Regions from separate parts of the Foliimonas ilicis genome, predicted to be linked through region 3. Evidence: predicted binding sites of a transcription regulator. Region 3 holds the regulator's gene; each other region holds the start of a gene.

Region 1 (7,110 bases), on a different contig from region 3:
AATCCTTCTCGCCGCCATCTTCTAGAATGAGCGTGCTGGAAAATCTGGCCGCAGCCCATGCAGCGCCGGGCGTTGAGGCGAGACCTGCGCGTGCATCGAAACCCTGATGGAAGAACCGCGCCAGGAGATCGTCAAGCAGTGCTTTTTCGCCGCCGAAAAGATGCGCGCAGCCAGTGATGTCGAGCAGCAGGCCGTCCGTTCCATCGATCGCCACCAGCGGCGTATAGCGGTCGCACCAATCGGCCAGACTTTCCAGCAACAACCGGTCGGCATCAGGATCGGCTTCCACGATTTCGATGGAGGGATGCATGGCGCGTGCATCGGCAATGCCCATGCCGCGTTTCAGCTTGAGCCGTTCAGCCTGCTCGTCGATTGCCGCGATGCGCTGGGCGTTCTTCTCGCGATGGCTGACCACCAAGGGCTGCGTCTGCGTTTGCCGGTTTGAACGCCAAGACCTCCCCAGACGCTTGCGCAATATCCGTTCGATGGTCAGACGCGGAAACCACACTGCGAGTATTCTCTGGCAGCGCGGCTCGTCTTTCCTCAAATGCGTAGTCATCGGCGTACCACTCCAGGGTGAACTGTCCGGTTCGGGCAAGGCGGCTTTTGTCGATCCTGACCGTGAAACCTGGTGGCCCGATCGAGCCGTCGAGCGCGCCTTCCATGGTCTGGCGGGATGCGGCGGGAGCAGGCGATATAACCAGCCGCAGCGTGGCTGCGGTCGGTTCCGGCTCTGCAGCCTGCCGCAAAAGGAAAATCGGACGGCCAGCGAGTTGCGCGCGCCGATGCAGGCGCCGTGTTGCGGTCAGGTCCAGCCTTTGGGAATTGCCCCGAATTTCCAGAAGGACAAGCGAAAGCGCCTTCAACTGCGCTGCTTCCTCGGCCACCCACAATGCGTCGACAAGCTTGGGCATACGGGCAATCAGAAGGTTTTCGGGCTTTATTCCGAAGCGGGAATGAAGCCCCGGCGCATAGGGAAACCCTGCTTCCTGAAAGATTTCATGCGTGCCGATCCATAAAATGGGAAGGCGCTCTTCCGCCCTTTTCAACATCAACCCGGCAAGAGAAAGCGCAAAGCCTGCGACCGAACCGGCATCGCGGGTCTGGTGCCCATGAATTTCCGTCAGTGCCGCTTTCGGCAAGCCGCCTCCCAGGGCTGCATCGAAATTCTGCACACCGGTCGGCACATAAGGGTCTTTTGGAACGGCCACGCCATTATGGCGGAGCACGATGTCTCCATCATCGGACTGCTGCGAATCGAGCGGCACTTCCAGCCTTTCGGGCAGGGTCCCTTCGATCCTGGCTATTGTCCGGCGCAGGGAAAAAAGTGTCTCCCGCGCCACGGCTGATGTCGCCATGACGGTAATGCTTTCCGAAAATTGTTCCTGTTATGTTCCTATAGATTCCAAAGCCGACCCGAAGAGTCAAGCGGCATAGAGGAGAATTTATTCCTGTGGATGCGATTCACAAAGCAGCCGGGCAGTGCGGCTTATTTCTCCGGCTTTCGAGAAAGCCACTCGAAAGGTGCAGCATGAAAGGCTATATGCCCGTCAAAGGACAAAAAATGGCCCGTATCTACAAGACCCGTTCCTGGCACGATCAGCTTTCGCCTTCCATCGATGAGCTGGAGCTTTTGGCTCTGGAAGCTTATGCGCATCTGCCGGAAGAGTTCCGCAAGCTTACCGGCGAAATCATCATTCAATTTGCCGAGTTTCCGACCGACGAGATCATGGATGATCTGTCGCTGGAAACGCCTTTCGACCTGCTTGGTCTTTTCGAAGGGCGCGGCATTGCCGAACGCTGGAACCCGCAGACGGGCGAAGGCCCCAACCGCGTCACGCTCTACCGGCGGGCGATCATCGATTATTGGGCCGAAAACGAGGAGACGATGGGCGACATCGTCACCCATGTCCTGATCCACGAAATCGGCCACCATTTCGGCCTTTCCGACGACGATATGGAAAGGCTGGAAGAGGAAGCTGATTCCAGCAATCAGCCTTCCGCCGGCGAGCTTGGCCAGTAGTTTTCTGGATTAGTGTTCGCTGAGTTTCGTGTCGGGCGTATATTCCTTGCCTTCGACGTCCTTAACCACGGCCTGCCCGCAGCGCATCGTGTTCGTGGCGGTATCGAAAGCGTAAGTGGGCGAGCCATAAAGGTGCCAGCCCTTGTTGAGCGCTGCCGTTACTTTATGACAGAAGCTTGCATCATCGACGGCGGTCAGCAGGCGGTAGAGTTTCATACTTTATCCTTCGAAATGTTCGTTTCGCCCGCTCTGGCGAGCAGTTTTTCGGCTTGCGCGAGATGCAAGCGTTCGACCATGCGGCCATTCATCGAGATTGCACCTTTTCCAGCATTTTCGGGCAAAGCGAAAGCCGAAACGATATCATTAGCTTCGGAAATCGCTTCATTTGATGGCGAAAAGGCACGATTTGCCGGTTCTATCTGCGCCGGGTGGATGAGCGTCTTGCCATCGAAACCCATAGCCGCCGCTTCCGTGCATTCCTTGGTGAAGGCATCGATGTCGCGGAAATCATTGCTTACGCCATCGAGAATTTCGAGCCCGCCAGCGCGGGCGGCCAGAATCATTTGCATCAGCCATGGCACGAGATAGCGCCGGTCCGGCGTCGCAAGGATGCCGGTGTCTTTGACGAGATCGTTGGTCCCGGCGACGAAGCAGGCAAGCCTTGCTGCAGGGTCTCGTCCGAGTTCGGCAATAGCACCGATGTTCAGCATCGCCTTCGGCGTCTCGATCATCGCCCATAGCCTGACGCTATCTGGCGCGTCATTGTCGTCGAGCACGTCGCCCGCTTCGAGAATGTCACGCGCGGTATCGACCTTAGGAAGCAGGATGCCGTCCGGCTCGCATTCCATCGCGGCGGTCAGATCTTCCGCGCCCCATTCGCCCGAAAGTGCATTGATGCGGATGATCATTTCGCGTCCTGGCTTGCGCGCTGAAAACAGCGCCTTCAACCTGTCGCGCGCCGCCTGCTTCTCGGATGGCGCGACGGCGTCCTCCAGATCGAAAATAACGCAATCGCAGGCGAGGCTTTCCAGCTTTGCCAGCGCTTTTTCGTTGGAAGCGGGAATGTAGAGAACCGAGCGGCGCGGGCGGAAAATCTGATTGAGCATGGGCGAATTCATGCATCTCAAACAGGCGACGCGCAAGCCCTTGCGAACAGGCCGCGAAACTGGTTCCCTCTCGACGATTCGAGCTGAAAAAGGTCTGGTTCATGGCGCGTTATGATGTCGTCATCGTCGGTGGAGCGATTGTCGGAAGCGCCGTCGCCTATTATCTGCGCGAGGAAGGATTTTCAGGTTCGATCGCCGTGATCGAACGCGATCCCCAATTCTCTCAAGCCGCCACGACGCTTTCCTGCGCCTCGATCCGTCAGCAATTCTCTATCCCTGAAAATATTCGCCTTTCGCAGTTTACGCTCGGCCTTTTCCGGCGGCTCAAACAGGAATTCGGCGAAGAGGCGGATATCGGCTTTCGCGAGAAGGGCTATCTCATTCTCGCCAGCGATGACGGCCAGAGCATTCTGGAAGCCAATCACCGTGCGCAAGAGGCTGAGGGAGCCGACATTCTGTTGGAAGATGCTGAAGCGCTTGAGCGCCGCTTTTCCTGGATTTCGACGGAAGGCATAGTTGCTGGCGCCTATGGCCGTTCGGGCGAGGGCTGGTTCGACGCGCATGCACTACTTCTGCTGTTCCGCAAGGCGCTCAAGAGCAAGTCCGTCGATCTCATCTTAGGCGAGGTAGTGGCGATGGAGCGCAATGGCACCAGCGTCGATTCGGTGACTTTGGAAAGCGGCGATAAGCTCGAGGCAGGCATCGTCGTCAATGCGGCGGGGCCGAATGCCGGCAAGGTTGCGGCGATGGCAGGGCTTGTCCTTCCCGTCGAGCCGCGCAAGCGCAACGTCTTCGTGTTCGAAGCGCATGACCGCTTTACCGATATGCCTTTGATGGTCGATCCGAGCGGTGTCTATGTCCGGCCGGAAGGCAGCGTCTACATTACCGGCGGTGCCGAGCCAGAAGATACAGACGGCCCCGCTGATCCTAATGATTTCAATCCCGATTGGCCGCTTTTCGAAGAGGTGATCTGGCCGGTTCTGGCAACGCGCGTTCCCGCCTTCGAGGCGATCAAGCCGACACGCGCATGGGTCGGCCACTATGATTACAATGTGCTCGACCAGAATGCGGTGATCGGGCGGCATCCCGAGATGACGAATTTTCTGTTCGCCAACGGGTTTTCCGGCCACGGACTCCAGCAGGCTCCAGCAGTCGGCAAGGCAATTGCCGAACTGATCGTTCATGGCGGATACCGAAGCATCGATTGCTCGGCATTCGGTTATGAGCGGATTGCCGAGAATCGGCCATTTCGCGAGCTGAACGTCATTTAAGCATCGATGATTTGAGCGAAAGCGCGTTTTCCAGCGCGTGAAATTGCGCGGTATTGTCGAAAATGCACCAGCTTTCCGCGTTTGCCGCTTTCATGTTTCCGGCGATGGTTTCAATGCGGTCGGGCTCGTAATTCGAATGATAGATGCGCGGCGAGCCGTGCATTCGAAAATATGCGAGGCCATTCCAGCCGCCCGGTGATGTGGCGTCAGGAACGGGCGGCGGGTCTGCGGCGACGCGCGAGATTTTAGCATCTTTGAGCATTGCAGTCGGCTTCGGCCCGAACCAGCTTGCGTGACGCGGCTCTAGAGCAATCGGCGTATCACTTCTCGATCTCAGCTCATCGAAAAACTTTGATGCAATTTCCGGTTCGAAACGCAGGCTAGGCGGAAGCTGGACCAGAAGTACGCCGAGCTTTTCTCCAAGGCCATTTGCTTCGGACAGAAATTTCTCCAGAAGCGCTTCGCATTCCTTCAAACGATGCTCATGCGTAATGGCTTTCGGGATTTTCACCGAAAAACGGAATATTTCAGGAACAGACCGAGCCCATTTTTCGTAAGTTTCGCGCCGATGCGGTCGGTAAAAGCTGGAGTTGATTTCGACCGCGTTCAGTTGGCGCGCATAGCGTTCGATATGCGCGCCATCGCCCGGAAATGCATCTGCATGGTGCGATGCTATGCTCCAGCCTGCCGTGCCGATATAAATGCGATCCATGCCTTGCATCTGGCAGTAAACCGGCGAACGTCAAGCCGTTGACGTTTAGCATCGCAATCCCTATCTGAGCCGGGTCAGGGCGGGAAGCCCCTGCCGCTCGCGGCCAAAAGCCATGGTGAAGCTTCCCTCTAAAATTCGTTTCCCCTGTCATAGCGACGGCCGAAACGGCAATGCGGGCTCCCGTTCTTTTATGCGCCGTTTGTGAAAGCAAGGAGCGAAACGATGACCAGCATTCAGTCATCCGACCACAAAACACATGCCCGCAGGCTGCGCGATGCGCTGGCTGCCGAAGGGCTAACCATATCGCACGCCAAAGCGCTCGAACTCGTCGCCCGCCAGAATGGTGCGCGCGACTGGAACACACTTGCCGCGCGTCCTGTCGAAAAGAACGAGCCTGCGATCGGCGCGCCCTTTTCGGTAGGCGAAAACGTAGCCGGAACCTTCAACGGCAATCCGGCGCAAGGCCGCGTCATCGGCCTGTCGGAAACGATCAAGCCCGATCTCTGGCGCGTCACCGTCGCGTTCAACCCGCCGGTCGATGTGGTGACCTCGAAGCTGTTTTCCTCGCCGCGGAAGCGCGTGGAAATGGTGGTGGGCGCCGATGGAAAGTCGCGCCGCCTGACTGGCACCGAAACCGGCGTCATGGCTTTGCAAAGAGCCTGATCGGCTTCAAGTGCTGTTTTTACGATCACATTAAGGGGCAGCAGCAATGCTGCCCCTTTGATTTGCCGGCCAGCTTGTGTAAAGCGTTTCAGAGAAATCCTTAGGTCGAACCCACGGACTGATTGCGATGGAAAAATTCACGAAGCTGACTGGCGTTGCCGCGCCCATGCCGATTATCAATGTCGATACGGACATGATCATTCCGAAGGATTATCTGAAGACGATCAAGCGCACGGGTCTACGTGCGGGACTTTTCGCGGAAATGCGCCTCAATGATGATGGCAGCGAAAATCCTGATTTCGTGCTGAACAAGCCGGCTTATCGCAACGCTCAGATTCTTGTGGCGGGTGATAATTTCGGTTGCGGATCGTCGCGCGAGCATGCGCCATGGGCGCTTCTCGATTTCGGCATTCGCTGCGTGATTTCGACCAGCTTCGCCGATATTTTCTACAATAACTGTTTCAAGAACGGCATTCTGCCGATCGTCGTCAGTCAGGAAAACCTCGACAAGCTAATGGATGACGCCTCGCGCGGTGCCAATGCGACCGTGACCGTCGATCTCGAAGCGCTGGAAATTCGTGGCCCCGACGGCGGCGTCGTCAAGTTCGACGTCGATGCGTTCAAGCGTCATTGCCTGCTCAACGGTCTGGACGATATCGGCCTGACCATGGAAAAGGCATCGTCGATCAGCGCCTTCGAAAAGAAGAACGCCGAAAGCCGTCCCTGGGCTTAATCCTCTAAGCGTATTTTTTCGCAATTCCGGACGGAAAACCGCACACACTTTTCCTGGAGTTGCTTTGGCGGGCTGACAGCGGCCCGCCCATCGTGGCACACTCCGATCAATCGAACGCGCCGTAAAGGCGCGCATCTTGACGGAGGCTTCCATGAAAACCGCCCTGTTTCTAGCCGCGTTCTTGGCTAGTGCCAGTATTGCGTTCGCGCAGGATGAAAAGCCGCAATCCATCCCTTTTGAGGGTGGAAATTTCACTGTCACGCAGAATGAGGATTTCGAGAAAATCCTCACCTTCGACGGTAAGGAACTAGCGCGTAATTATGTCGTCTATTACGATCGCACGGTCGAGCTCGGCGATGTGAAAGTGGCGCTTTTCGCTGTCGGAGATGGCGGCAATGCCTGTGGTCCCGCACAACTCATGGTCTGGAAAGACGACGGCGGCGAAATCCAGACCGAGAGCGTCGGCGAGGATGATTGCGGCGCGCCGCCTCCTGCGGTCACACAAGACACGATCTTCTTCGTTCCTTATCTGATGCCGGGCGATGAAGCGCCGGTCAGAAGCTGGTCACCGTCCGAGGGTTTGAAGATTTCAGGCAATCTGG
Region 2 (7,110 bases), on a different contig from region 3:
GTTTGAACGATCGGACAATGAAAAGAAGCTGAACATCACAAGATCGCCTTCTTTAGGTTTTCCGTATAGTGTTCTTATACAGAGCTTATCACAATCCAGATTCACAGTGAACGAGTTTAGAAAAACTTCATGCAGGCTCTCAACCGCGTCCATCTCAACGGCCTTCGCGCCGTCGAAGCCGTCTACCGATGCGGATCACTTCAACGCGCTGCTGACGAACTCGGCGTTTCGCCAAGTGCCGTCAGCCAGCAGATAAACCGCACGGAAAGCCAGCTTGGCCGGGCGATCTTCGAGCGCACTTCGGGCGGGCTCGTCGCCAACGCGTTCGGGCAGGTGATGGGCGCACGCCTTTCCGCCGGGTTTCGCGAACTTTCAGCGGCTGTGGCACTTGCCGACGACAATGCCGCGAACATACTCGTCATCTCCGTCGCTCCGGCCTTCGCCTCGCGATGGCTTGTTCCGCGCCTCAGCCGCTATCAGGCGCTTTATCCCGAAGTCAGCCTGCGCATCGACGCGTCCGTGCAGATTGCCGATCTCGACCGGTCGGACATCGATGTGGCGATACGCATGGGCAAGGGCGACTGGCCGAATACCAATGTCGAGCTTCTGCTTGCGCAGGAAATATTCCCGGTGTGCGCGCCGGGCGTGGCGGCACAGATAAAAACGCCCGCCGATCTCGCGAAATTCCCGATGATTTCCGATCAGAACACGATGTTTTCATCCGAAAGCTGGCTGATAAATGCGGGCATCGAGAATATTTCGATGAAATCCGGGCCTGTTTTTACCGATCCGGTGCTTTGCATCGAGGCCGCGATTGCCGGACAGGGCATCATGCTTGCCTGGCAATTGCTGGCGGCGGATGCGCTGGCGGATGGGCGTCTGGTCGATCCATTCGGATCGTCCGCCAAAAGCGGGCTGGGCTATTATCTGGCGACGCCCAAGAACCGCCGTCCGAGTGAAAACGTCAATGGATTCAAGCGATGGATTTTTGCGGAAATCCAGAGCACGATCGACCGCATGTGCCCGCCACGCTGAAATAATATGGCGACAAGCGCCATCAGACTTTATGTAAAACCAAGACAGCAAGATTTGGAAAGCAGACATGACCTCACATATTCGCGACGTTTCCGCCTCCATCGATCCCGAAAAACTGGATAAATTGGGAGAGGTCGCGGTGAAAATCGGCCTGCAGCTTCAGGCCGGGCAGGATCTGGTCATGACCGCGCCGGTAGCGGCACTGCCGCTGGTGCGCCGCATCACCGAGCATGCCTATCGCGCGGGCGCCGGTCTGGTGACGACCTTCTATTCGGACGAGGAAACGACGCTCGCACGCTATCGTCATGGCCCCGACGCAAGCTTCGACCGGGCTTCCGGCTGGCTTTATGAGGGAATGGCCAAAGCGTTCGAAAACGGCGCGGCACGCCTTGCAATCGCAGGCGACAATCCGATGCTTCTGGCCAAGGAAGACCCAACCAAGGTTTCGCGCGCCAACAAGGCGAATTCCATCGCCTACCAGCCAGCACTGGAAAAGATCGCAGGCTTCGACATCAACTGGAATATCGTCGCCTACCCGAACCTTTCCTGGGCGAAGCAGGTGTTTCCTAATGACGCCGAAGACGTGGCGGTGGCCAAGCTTGCCGATGCCATTTTCGCCGCATCGCGCGTCGATGTCGCCGATCCGGTCGCAGCGTGGAAGCATCACAATGCGGAATTGCGCAAGCGCACCGAATGGCTGAACGGAAAGTCATTTCAGGCATTGCATTTCACCGGCCCCGGCACCGACCTCACGGTCGGCCTGGCGGATGGTCATGAATGGCATGGCGGTGCATCGACCGCGAAAAACGGCATCACCTGCAACCCGAATATCCCGACCGAGGAAGTGTTCACGACGCCGCATGCGCATCGCGTCGAAGGCCACGTATCCAGCACCAAGCCGCTGTCGCATCAGGGCACGCTGATCGACGGCATTTCCGTGCGCTTCGAAGGCGGGCGGATCGTCGAAGCGAAAGCCACGCGTGGCGAGGAAGTGCTGAACAAGGTGCTCGATACGGACGAAGGCGCGCGTAGGCTTGGCGAAGTGGCCCTGGTGCCGCATTCGTCGCCGATTTCGAAAAGCGGTCTGCTGTTCTTCAACACGCTGTTCGACGAAAACGCCGCCAGCCACATCGCGCTCGGCCAGTGCTATTCGAAATGCTTCATCGATGGCGCATCGCTGACGCCGGAGCAGATTGCGGCGCAGGGCGGCAACAAGAGCTTCATCCATATCGACTGGATGATCGGTTCCGACCAAATCGACGTCGATGGCATCGCCCAGGACGGCTCGCGCTCGCCGGTCATGCGCAAGGGCGAATGGGCGTAAAGCTCAAATAGTCAGGCCGCGAACGCTTCCTCATAGCGTTCCGGCTTGAATCCGACGAGCAATTTTCCGTCCGTTTCAAGCACGGGCCGCTTGATCATGGAGGGCTGCGCCAGCATGAGCGCTATAGCTTTCTGCGCATCGAGGTCCTGCCTGTCGGCATCGGGAAGCTTGCGAAAGGTCGTGCCGGCACGGTTCAGCACCGTTTCCCAACCGGCCCGGTCGCACCACTCGACCAGCTTGCCGCGCTCGACCCCTTCGGCCTTGTAGTCGTGAAACCGATAGGTCACATCATGGCTTTCCAGCCAGTTGCGGGCCTTTTTCATCGTGTCGCAGTTCTTGATGCCGTAGATGGTGACGCTCAATTCGATCTCCTTGCGCAATGAGAGGCTGTTTTAGCCGCACAGCCTCCAACTGCCGACCACATTGTACTGCGTTCGTCTCAATAAGCTGTGGACGAGAAAGAACTCCTTCGCGACAAAGCTGATGGGCTCGATCTCGCGCGAAGGGATGTTTTCGGGGCAATAAAGCAATGTCATATGCGGGGTAAAATCCAACCCCGCCCTCAGACCGCACCTCAACATTGCGAGTGCAAGGCTCTGGTGGAATGCCGCCAATGCGTTGGACGCCTCGCCATATAGAACGCACGGATGATTGGCTGGTCTGCCGTTGAATGTCATCAGCCGATCCAACGTAACTGTGACCGGTGCTGCCGTAACCGACTTTGCCGCCTGCGTTGCCGCAAAGATTGTCTTCGACTTGAGCCGCGTAAAATCGCCCACATGATTGAGTGACATATGCCTGCGTTCAATCGGCAGCATGCGGGATTTTATGCCAGCCAAGGATTTGATCTCTCGACCTATCTTTTGGCTTTTCAACGCAGTTTCCTTGTCTGGAAACAACGTGAAGAAAAGACGATTACGCCGCTTTGGCTCAGGATCACCAAAATCAAAGCTGAACTGACTCATGCACTCCTCCCAGGAAATGCCTCGCCCTCCATTTTTCTTTAACTAAGAACAAAACAAGAACATACGCAAGCGAATTTCGATGAATTGTATCATCGCCAGGGAGAGGTCACTCCGCGCGCCCGATCGGCCTGACGAAGCGCTGCTCCAGAACCTCTTTGCCCCATTGCCCTCCGGAATATTCTTCGGCCAATGAAAAGCCATGCGTCTCATAGAGGTGCCGGGCGGCGTCCAGACCGTGGAATGTCCAGAGATGCGTCTCGCGGAAACCCTGCCGGTCACAGAATTCGAGTGCCGCAGACAGCAGTTCCCTGCCTACCCCCTGACCTCGCACATCATCCCCGATGATAAACCAGCGCAGATGAGCGATGCCGGAACCCAAATCCTCACCGTCGATAGCCACCGTGCCGACGACCTCACCCTCTCGAACGGCAAGCCAGAGCCCGTTGCAGGGCCGGTCTATTCTTTCGGAAAACTCAGCCAGTCCAGCGGCGACCTTGGCTTCGAACGGGCGGCCGAAACCGGCGGTCCGTGCGTAATAATGGGCGTGCATCTCCGTGCATCGCGCCAGAGCACCGGGGCGGTAGCCCGTTTCGATGGTGATGGCGGACGGCGTATCCTCAATCTTGCGACCAGCGGCGAGCGCGTCCGCGTAGAGCCGGAGGCCATCGGCGACAGTTCCGTGCTGGCTTGGGCTCAAGCGCGCCAAGGCCTCCCTCACCTGCCGCTTGGCAAAATTGTGGATGCCGGACACCGTCGTCTGTCCCTTGATCGTGAGCGAGAGGAGTTTCGTCCGGCCATCCGCCTTTCCGGGCGTCTCCACCACCTCTCCCGTGTCCACGAGCTTGCGAAGCAAGCGGCTCACGCTCGACTTCTCCAGAGCCAGAAGATCGGCCAACTCGTTGGCCGTCATCGCGCCTTTCGCATCGATCTCCAGCAGAGCATGGACCGAGGATGGTGGCAGCCCGGTTCCGGCGAGGGCATCGCGCATGAAGCCAAGTTCCCGGACAAGGCGGCGCGATGCGTCACGGATAAGTTCGATCTGAGAGGCCGGTACCGTGGTCACTTTGATTACCCATTTTGTTGTATTATGCAACTATATGGGATCAAACCTTCACAATCCGCAAGGGCCTTTCGGCTTTGTTGCCCTTACCCCGCCGCCTGAACGACGGAAACCACAGTGCAGCTTTCGCCCGATGGGATCAGCAGCACCTGCCCGCCATCTCTGGGCAGCTTATAGAGTGGCACCTGGCCAAGGTTTGATACGAGCGCGGCGCCTTCGGGGAAGCCCGCCAGTACATCCTGGCATTTCATGGAGAATGGCGCGATCCTGACCATTGCGCCTTCACAGGCAGACCCGTTTGGCGATGCGAAGACAACTCCTGCTGCCGCTCCGCTGTAGGATTCAGTAGCGTAGTTCATGCCGACAAGCGCCTGTACGGCATGCTTGTTGGGCTCGGTCTGGTTCCATTCCGAATGCACATCGTACTGCGCGCCGTCTCCAAGTATCTGCCCCAGAACCGGAAAGACCGTACCGCATGTGGTCAGGCCCGCCTGTTTGGCGTGAGCGAGGAAAGGCGTATCCGGCAATGCCGCGTTCGGCCCTCCAGCCGCGACCGATGCGTCTTGCGCGAAGACATCCTTGACGGCCGAAAATTGCATCGCGGCAATGCCCGCCGCTATCCCAACCGCAATGCCTGCTACCGAAATCAGTGCGGTGCGCACCCAGCGCTTCTTCGGCTCACGAGGAACTTCGGGCGTTTCCTCCACGGCAGCACCGCCGTCTTTTCTGGACATGATGCGATCATGAATGGATTGCTGGTTCATATGGTCTCTTTTTCATTTACTCGATTGCCGACAGCGCCGTAGCCAGCCCTTTGAGCGACGCGGTTACGGTGATGGTTTCGCCAGCGGTCGTTAGGTAGGAGATGTCTGGGGCCGCATCTTTTGCGATCTGTTCGCGCAATATCGGCCCGACGGGCACTTTGCCGACGCAAACGACCTCATTGCATCCGTCCATGACAACATTGACGGGGCTTTGCCGCCCCGGAAACTGCAACGACACCGATCCATCTGCTTTCGCGGAAGGCGGAGTGCGCAGGATCATGAACGGCTTTCCATCTTCGCTGGCTGCCAGAGACCAGCTAAAAACGGTTTGGCCGGACTGGTCCTCAATCACCTGACTGACATTGCAAATCCTTTGCTGCGCCTCGAGGTTCTCGTCGCAGATGAGGGTCCAGTTTTCGAATGGCTGGATGCTCCTGCGGTATTTGCCCAACGGCACGCCGGCAGGCAAAACGACATCGGATGGCTTGATCCTGAAACCTGGTTGCGAAAGCTCCTGTCCGACAGAAGCGGGACTAGCGGACAGGACAAGGCAAGCCATGATCGCCAATCGATAGCTAACAGCGATGACTTGCCTGATCATCCGGGCCTCAATTCAACGTGAAGCTCAGACCTGCGCCAGCTCCCCAGTGCCCGCCTGCAGTCGTGGCAGACAAATTGGCTCGGACCTTGCCATTGTCACTGGTGTAGCCGGCACCAAATGCCGCCGCCCCTTCGCCGCGCCAGACACCGCCGCCCAAGGCGACACTGACCTTTCCGGGATTGTCGTCGTAGCGGAGCGATGCAGCGGCCAAGCCGATCGCTGCAGCCTGTCTGGCTTCACTGCGAACCGAACCCATGTCCCGATTGAGCTGGCCGAACTTCTGGTCGGTGTAGTTGTTCGCCTCGCTAAGCGTGGTCGTCGCCACCTTGTCAGTATAGCTGTTGGCAGTGTCGATCGCGTAGCTGACGCGGGTGTCCGTGTAGGACTTGGCCGTATCGAGCCCGTCCTTGAGCTGACCGACATTGACTGCATCATTATTGGCAACACCGGTTGCGACATTGGATATCAGAACCGGAGCATTCGGATCACCACCGACGAGCGTCATGCTGTTTTTCTTGGTGCCGTCGGGATTGGTATCATATTTGACGGCATTCTGATCGAGCTCACCCAAGCCGCCTTCCAGGTTTTCGATCGCGGAGTTGGTGGCATGAAGCTGGCTGCCATTGATGGCATCGGTACTGTCTGCCGAGATCCGTCCGGCCGCGACATTGGTGACTGTTCGCTCAGCTCCGGCATCACCCACGCTGACGGTTCCCACCGGCGCCGTGCCGGCGAAATCATAGTTTTGACCTCGGATGGTGGTTCCTGCCGTGCCGGTCGCGGTCTGTGTCTGCGAGCCTGCACCCAGCGCTACATCGTTGGCGTTGTTGGCGGTCGCACCTTGACCGATCGCCACCGCGCCATTGGCTCCCGTGGCCGTGGTCGCGCCATTGCCCATGGCGACGCTGCTGTCTCCATTAGCCACGGCGGTCGGGCCGACAGCGACGCTTTCCTGACCGACGGCCTGACTGTCCGCGCCCGTTGAATTGGCGTGGAAGTATTTGTTTCCACCGCCGCCAGCATTGCTAAGATCGGTAAGGCTCTGATTGACGGCCGCGAAGCTGTCGAACACCGAGGTATAGGTCGACCCCTGAATATTGTAGGTCGGCCCGGTGATCGAACCGTTGGGATTGACGATCGAACCGCCGCCCAAACTGTTGGCGATGCTGCTCGAGAGACCGTAGAGCTGGCTGCCGTTGATGGCGTCCAGGCTGGCTACGGACACCTCACCGTCGGTGACGCCGGTAAGGACACGCGTTCCACCCGTTGAATTGTTGAAACGTACGATATCGCCATCGGTCTGCGCCGCAACGGTAATGTCGCGGGTCGTTGCATCCTGACGGACGAGGCCGATATTGCCG
Region 3 (7,110 bases):
TCGTTCTTGTCCTTGGCGCGATTGACGAATTCGGGAATGCGATCGACATGGCCGATTTCGGAAAGCATGTTGAGGGCAGCTTCATTGGCGCCGCCATGGGCTGGACCCCAGAGGCATGCAATGCCTGCAGCGATACAAGCAAATGGGTTGGCGCCCGACGAACCGGCAAGGCGCACGGTCGATGTCGAGGCATTCTGCTCATGGTCGGCATGCAGGATGAAAATGCGGTCCATAGCGCGCGCCAGGACCGGGTTCACCTTGTATTCCTCGCAAGGCACGGCAAAGCACATATGCAGGAAGTTGGCGGCGAAGTTCAGTTCGTTCTTGGGATAAACGAAGGGCTGGCCGACATGGTACTTGAATGCCATCGCGGCAATCGTCGGCATTTTCGCGATAAGGCGGATCGATGCGACCATACGCTGATGCGGATCGGAAATGTCGGTCGAGTCATGGTAGAATGCCGACAACGCACCGACGACACCGCACATGACGGCCATCGGATGGGCGTCGCGGCGGAAGCCGGTGAAGAAGCGCGACATCTGCTCATGCACCATCGTATGGCGCGTTACGCGGTAATCGAAATCTTCCTTTTGAGCCTTTGTCGGCAATTCGCCGTAAAGGAGCAGGTAGCAGATTTCGAGAAAGTCGCCATGCTCGGCAAGCTGATCGATCGGATAGCCGCGGTGAAGGAGAACGCCTTCATCACCATCGATGAAGGTTATCTGCGACTCGCAGCTTGCAGTGGAGGTGAAACCCGGATCGTAGGTGAAAATTCCAGCATCTTTATAAAGCGCCGCAATATCGACTACATCTGGACCGACAGAGCCACTTCGAACCTTGAACTCATGAGTTTTGCCACCCAATTCGAGTTTTGCCGTCGAGTCACTCATCGCAAGCTCCTTAATATTACAGCACCAAAAGGCCAAAGTTTCCGAGGAACGTCCCTCGGAAAATATCGATTGCGCGCCTGTGCTATCGCATTTCCAAATGCCTGCCAAGTTAACTTGACGGCATATTGCTGCACTGCACGTAATGCGGCGTCTTAATCGATTTGATCGCGAATACGTCCCAGACTTTCGTCGCGGCCCAGCGTGGCCAAAACGTCGAAAACGCCCGGAGATGTGATTCTTCCCGTCAGTGCGGCGCGCAAAGGCTGCGCCACACCACCAAGCTTCAATTCGTTTGCGACCGCATACTGGCGCACCGCTTCTTCGGTCGAAGCCGCATTCCAGTCGATCACTTTTTCGAGTTCGGCGAGGGCACCGGCGAGAATTGCCTTCTGAGGGGCACCAAGCAGTGCCGCTGCTTTCTCATCGACATCGAGAGGACGCGACTTGAACAGAAATGCAGCGCCTTCCGCGAGTTCGACAAGCGTTTTGGAACGCTCCTTGAGGCCGGGAAGTGCTGCCAGCAACTGCGCCTTGCGCTCGTCGGTGAGATTGTCTGAAATCAGCTTGCCGTTTTCCAGATAGGGCAGGGTGTTGATGAAAATCTCCAGAAGCTGCCCATCGGGCATCTGACGCATATGAACGCCGTTGACCGCTTCAAGCTTTGCGAAATCGAAGCGCGCAGCACCCTTGTTCACATCGCCGATGTCGAACCAGCGGATCATATCGTCCATGCTCATGATCTCGTCATCGCCATGGCTCCAGCCGAGGCGCGCGAGATAGTTCAGCAAAGCGGACGGCAGATAGCCCATTGCTCGGTAGGCCTCGACACCAAGCGCGCCGTGCCTCTTCGACAGCTTTGCGCCATCCGCACCATGAATCAGCGGAATGTGCGCCATAACAGGCACGTCCCAGCCCATGGCCTGATAAATGATCGTCTGGCGGGCAGCATTCGTCAGATGATCGTCACCGCGAACAATGTGGGTGACGCCCATGTCGTGATCATCGACCACCACCGCATGCATATAAGTCGGGTTGCCATCCGAGCGCAGGATGATGAAATCGTCCAGATCCTTGTTCGGAAAACGCACCTCGCCCTGCACACGATCCATGACGATTGTTTCGCCTTCCATCGGAGCCTTCACGCGGATAGCGCCTTTGACCCCTGCCGGAGCCTCGGATGGATCACGATCACGCCAGCGACCATCATAGCGCGGAGGGCGACCCTCGGCGCGCGCCTTTTCGCGCATCTCGTTCAGCTCATCTGGCGAGGCAAAGCAGTAATAAGCCTTGCCGTCGCGCACCAGTTGTTCTGCGACTTCGCGGTGACGCGGCGCGCGCTCGAACTGGGAAACCGGCTCGCCCTCCCATTTCAGCCCGAGCCAGCTCAGGCCGTCCAGAATCGCCGCCGTGGCTGCGTCGGTCGAGCGCTCGCGGTCGGTATCTTCAATGCGCAGAAGCATCGTGCCATCGGTATGGCGGGAATACAGCCAGTTAAACAGCGCGGTTCGCGCGCCACCGATATGCAGATAGCCGGTCGGCGATGGCGCAAAACGGGTGACGATTTTTTCGGACATAAAGGGTTCCAGATTTGGAATGCGCGAAAGAGGTTCGGCGCATGGCGTTTCAGTCGGGTTCATGTAGCATAGGGGGTGAGGGGTTCAAGGGGTGCTCTGGCGCAAGCCGGAGGCGGGCATGGCGGGAAAGTCATCTGTCGGCGACGTAAGCGAGCGTTCGCTTCTGGCATCTGTGATGAGCGATGCCTCGCCTGTCTTGTTGGATACTGCCCCTGACTACAACACAACGCAGCCCTACGCGCTTGTTGATGAGCGGCCGATTGACCGGTCAAAACCGACCGGTCCGGTCGAAAAATTGCGTATTTTCGGTACGGGCTTATCCAAAGCCTTCAACGTCGAGATCGATCGCGGCACGGCATTCGTTCTGATCCCGGTCTTTCTGGGGCTTGGGATCATTCTGTATTTCGCAATGCCAGGCGAACCAGCGGCATGGCCGGTATTTCTCGCGCCGATATGCCTGCTTCCATTCGTTTTATTCCTTCGTTCAATGCCAACTTTGCGATTGTTGATGTTTGCAGTTTTTCTGGTTTCGTCAGGCATTGCATTGGCAAAACTCGAAACCTGGCGCGCACAAACCAAAGTTTTGGGTTCGGAAATATCGACCAATCTGACGGGAAGCGTTGTTTCGATCGAGCGCATGTCAAGCGGTCGCGTGCGGCTCACGCTGGATGTTCTGGAAACGTCGCGGCCGACGCTGCGATATGCGCCGGATCGTGCGCGCGTCAGTGCCAGAACAGTTCCCGACGCGATCAGGATCGGCAGTTCGGTGGCGGGCTATGTGAGGCTTATGCCACCATCCGGACCTGTGCGCCCGAACAGTTATGATTTCTCTTTCGAAAGCTATTTCGACGGCATCGGTGCAAGCGGCTTCTTTCTGAGTGAGCCGAAATTGATGCCGGAAAGCGCAGGCAGCTTCTCGATCTGGAACGCCGCAGAAAATGCGCGCAATGCGATTGCGGATCGTATTCGGAAAAAGATCGGCGGACCAGAAGGGGAAATCGCCGCCGCCTTGGTCGTTGGCGTGCGGGCTGGCATACCGGAAGAGATCAACGAGGCGATGCGCCGAACCGGAATCTATCACGTCATTTCCATTTCCGGCCTGCATATGGCGTTGGTAGCCGGCACGATAATGGTCGCTTTACGCACGATCTTCGCATTTTTTCCGTCCTTTTCCTCGCGGCGGCCGGTGAAGAAATACTCGGCCTTCATCGCGCTTTTTTCGATTGCCTCATATCTCTTCATCTCGGGTGGCGAGGTGGCGGCGCAGCGAAGTTTCATCATGCTGGCGGTGATGCTGATTGCGGTCATGTTCGACCGGGCGGCTCTCAGTATGAGAAACCTCGCCATTTCGGCCATGATCGTCATCGCTATCTCGCCGCACGAGGTCGTCGGGCCAAGTTTCCAAATGTCGTTCGCCGCGACTGCCGCATTGATCGGCGCTTATGCTGCCTGGTCCGATTATCGTTCCCGAAGGCGAGGCTCGCCGCCTGAACGCAGCCCATCGGCGTTTCGTTTCATATCGCGACAGGCCGTTGTGTTTCTGGTCGGCCTTGCCGCGACCTCAATCATCGCCGGGCTGGCTACGACCGTATATGGAGCTTTTCATTTTCAGCGCGTGTCGCCGCTGACTTTGGCGGCAAATCTTGCCGCAATGCCGTTCGTTTCTGCGATCGTTATGCCGTTCGGCGTCATTGCCGCCGTCGCAATGCCTTTCAATCTGGATGGGCCGTTCCTCTATATAATGGGGTGGGGACTGACCATGATGATTGAAATATCCGTCTGGTTTTCCGAACGCTCACCCATCGATGCTGTCGGCCTGATCCCGATATTCTCAGTGCTCGCGATTACTATTGCGCTTGTGTTCGCGACCATGATGACCACACGGATCAGACTTCTAGCGATACCGTTCGCCGTGGCCGGGGTCCTAACTCTGCCTGCTGCACAAACTCCCGATATTCTCATTTCAGAAGATGGACGTCTCGTCGGGGTGGTTCTGGAAAACGAACGCCTTGCCATCAATCGGGCAAAGCCAAACGCGTTTACGATCGACAATTGGAAACGCGCATTGAACGCTGAAAATCTGATGGCCCCGATTTCGAAGCAAAAGAATTCTACGGCTGAAGATCAAAGCTTGAAGAAGGATCCCCACTCCACCGCTTCGGATCGAGGTTCGAATGGCCTTGCGCAATTTGCAGGAAAACCATTCGACTGTTCGAATTCAGCCTGCGTGTCTACGCATCGGTCTGGAGCGCTTATTGCGCATGTTTCCGATTCCAAAGCGGCTCAACCGTTTTGCGAAAAGGCTGCTGTAATCGTGATTGAGGATGCGACCGCACAGTATCCGTGTAGCGACGACGGGCCGCTAATCGTTGGAAAGCGCGAGCTCGCACAATATGGAAGCGCAGCGATTTTCCTGGGTAAATCCTACGACGATCTTGTGGGCGAAACACCCAGACCAAGAGCGGTATTGCAGTTTGCTATCAGCAAACCCTATCGCCCATGGCATACGCAACGCGCATTTTCCCGTGAGGCGAGGGGATTGGCACCCTATCAACGCCCGGACAATTCAAAGAGAAGAAATCTATCGCCGGGTACGAAATCGTCACCCGGCAGCGTCATAGACTAGCTCTCGGAGCCGTCAGTAGCGCCGGATCAGGCCGACCAGCTTGCCCTGAACCTTGACACGATCAGGCCCAAAAATACGCGTTTCATAGGCGGGATTGGCAGCTTCCAGCGCGATGGATGCGCCCTTTTTGCGAAAACGCTTGAGCGTCGCTTCTTCCTCATCGACGAGAGCAACGACGATTTCACCCGGTTGAGCCGTATTCGCATTGCGAATGATGACCGTGTCGCCGTCGAAAATACCGGCTTCGATCATCGAGTCGCCCTTGACCTCAAGCGCATAATGCTCGCCGCCCATGATCATCTCCGGAGGCACGGAAATGGAATGAGTGCGGTGCTGTATCGCGTCGATCGGGACACCGGCGGCGATACGCCCCATGACAGGAATGGAGACTGCCGCGCTGGCGTCGTCGTCATTGCCGGCTTTGAAGGGCGACTTCGTTTCCGGCTTGCGGCCAAGGCTGCCTTCGATGACGCTGGGCGAAAACTTTCGAGGCGATGGAGCCAGACCCGGCGCAATTGAATCTGGCAGACGCAAAACTTCAAGCGCACGCGCCCTGTTCGGCAGGCGCCGGATGAAGCCGCGTTCCTCCAGGGCAGTAATCAGCCTGTGGATGCCGGACTTGGACGCAAGATCAAGCGCCTCTTTCATTTCATCGAAGGAAGGCGGGATACCCGATTCCTTGAGACGTTCATGAATGAACAGCAGGAGCTCATGTTGTTTGCGCGTCAGCATTCCCGGCCTCTCGGAATCATTAAAAACAAAACCAGAACAAACACTATCTGTTCCAGTTGTGTTCCGCAATATTTTAAATTTTAATGAATCTGTTGATGCTTTGTTCATCTCAACCGCGTCACACGGCAGGTGTCGCCACGTGATGAGGCCGGGGCATTCGGCGCGCGAATTATGAGTGCGTCCGCATCCGAAAATGTGCGGAGCATGGACGAATCCTGAATTTGGAAGGGTGTTGCCACTAAGCCTTCGCCGGTTTCGATCAGGCTGGCGCGCACATAATCCTGCCGATGATCGTTGGCAGCCATCGCCTCCCCAAGCCGCGCTTCCTCTATTACGGGGGCGTAGGGACGACCGCCAAGGCGCGACAGGAGGGGGACGAGAAAGAGGTGAGCACAAATGAGGCTCGCGACCGGGTTTCCGGGCAGGCCTATACAGCGCGTCTCTCCGACACGGCCAAACATCAACGGTTTGCCGGGGCGCATCGCGATACGCCAGAAATCCAGCCTCATGCCGTAATCAGTCAGGACATCGTGAACCAGATCGTGGTCGCCGACCGACGCGCCGCCGAGCGTGACGATGACGTCTGCCCTTGCATCGAGCGCTGCCTGTACGAGATCACCGATTGCGCCCTTTGTATCGCGCGCAATGCCGAGATCCATAACGCGGGCACCGGCGATCTGCGCAATCGCGCCGACGCCATAGGCATTCGATGCGATGATCTGGTCCGGTGCGGTTTCACTGCCGGGCGGCATGAGTTCGTCGCCGGTTGCGATAATGGCGACGAGCGGCTGCCGCACGACTTCAAGTCGCGGATGATTGCCGGCCGCTGCAAGCGACAGTGCAGCCGGGTCGAGTTGCCTGCCTGCTTCAAGAAGGACGTCGCCTTCGTTGAAATCCAGGCCGCGACGGCGAATGTGGCGTCCTGCGCCGACCGTCTCAGTGATTTCTATGGTGTCGGAACCCAGATCGCGGACATTTTCCTGAATGACGATCGTATCGGCACCTTCGGGAACCGGCGCGCCGGTGAATATGCGCACGGCTTCGCCTTGCCCGACATAGCCTTTGAACTGTTTGCCGGCTGGCGCGATTCCCTTCACCGTGAGGCGTGCCGGAATGCTTCCGACATCTGCCAGACGAACGGCATAGCCATCCATGGCGCTGGCATTGAAGGGCGGCTGCGTTCTGAGCGCCACCACAGGCTCGGCCAAAACGCGTCCCGCGCATTCGGAAAGCGGTACTGTTTCGGAGGCGATTGCTTTCGCGTCGCCAAGCAAACGTTCCAGGGCTT

The links. Region 3 encodes LexA, which represses DNA repair genes until DNA is damaged. Its sites were predicted from a motif close to TGTTCNNNNTGTGTTCNG; they were not measured.
Region 1: ABFT80_RS01970 (ImuA family protein) is a predicted target of LexA. The motif match lies at 1,381-1,398, and genes of this name have one in related genera.
Region 2: ABFT80_RS21660 (2'-5' RNA ligase family protein) is a predicted target of LexA. The motif match lies at 3,369-3,386, and genes of this name have one in related genera.

What each region holds. Positions count from the first base shown of each region.
Region 1 is NZ_JBDUUH010000001.1:413,827-420,936, forward strand. Features, by position in the region: gene ABFT80_RS01965 (Y-family DNA polymerase) at 1-415, opposite strand, end outside; gene ABFT80_RS01970 (ImuA family protein) at 357-1,358, opposite strand; gene ABFT80_RS01975 (metallopeptidase family protein) at 1,565-2,023, shown strand; gene ABFT80_RS01980 (DUF1737 domain-containing protein) at 2,033-2,239, opposite strand; gene ABFT80_RS01985 (HpcH/HpaI aldolase/citrate lyase family protein) at 2,236-3,129, opposite strand; gene ABFT80_RS01990 (hypothetical protein) at 3,122-3,244, shown strand; gene ABFT80_RS01995 (NAD(P)/FAD-dependent oxidoreductase) at 3,231-4,400, shown strand; gene ABFT80_RS02000 (DUF72 domain-containing protein) at 4,393-5,112, opposite strand; gene ABFT80_RS02005 (glyoxalase superfamily protein) at 5,335-5,775, shown strand; gene leuD (3-isopropylmalate dehydratase small subunit) at 5,903-6,508, shown strand; gene ABFT80_RS02015 (DUF1292 domain-containing protein) at 6,660-7,110, shown strand, end outside.
Region 2 is NZ_JBDUUH010000011.1:180,057-187,166, forward strand. Features, by position in the region: gene ABFT80_RS21640 (hypothetical protein) at 1-153, opposite strand, end outside; gene ABFT80_RS21645 (LysR substrate-binding domain-containing protein) at 130-1,035, shown strand; gene ABFT80_RS21650 (aminopeptidase) at 1,103-2,359, shown strand; gene ABFT80_RS21655 (ArsC family reductase) at 2,371-2,721, opposite strand; gene ABFT80_RS21660 (2'-5' RNA ligase family protein) at 2,752-3,324, opposite strand; gene ABFT80_RS21665 (bifunctional helix-turn-helix transcriptional regulator/GNAT family N-acetyltransferase) at 3,431-4,387, opposite strand; gene ABFT80_RS21670 (hypothetical protein) at 4,471-5,148, opposite strand; gene ABFT80_RS21675 (invasion associated locus B family protein) at 5,165-5,749, opposite strand; gene ABFT80_RS21680 (YadA-like family protein) at 5,757-7,110, opposite strand, start outside.
Region 3 is NZ_JBDUUH010000002.1:35,537-42,646, reverse strand. Features, by position in the region: gene gltA (citrate synthase) at 1-890, opposite strand, end outside; gene gltX (glutamate--tRNA ligase) at 1,043-2,464, opposite strand; gene ABFT80_RS05575 (ComEC/Rec2 family competence protein) at 2,583-5,090, shown strand; gene lexA (transcriptional repressor LexA) at 5,103-5,822, opposite strand; gene ABFT80_RS05565 (molybdopterin molybdotransferase MoeA) at 5,927-7,110, opposite strand, start outside.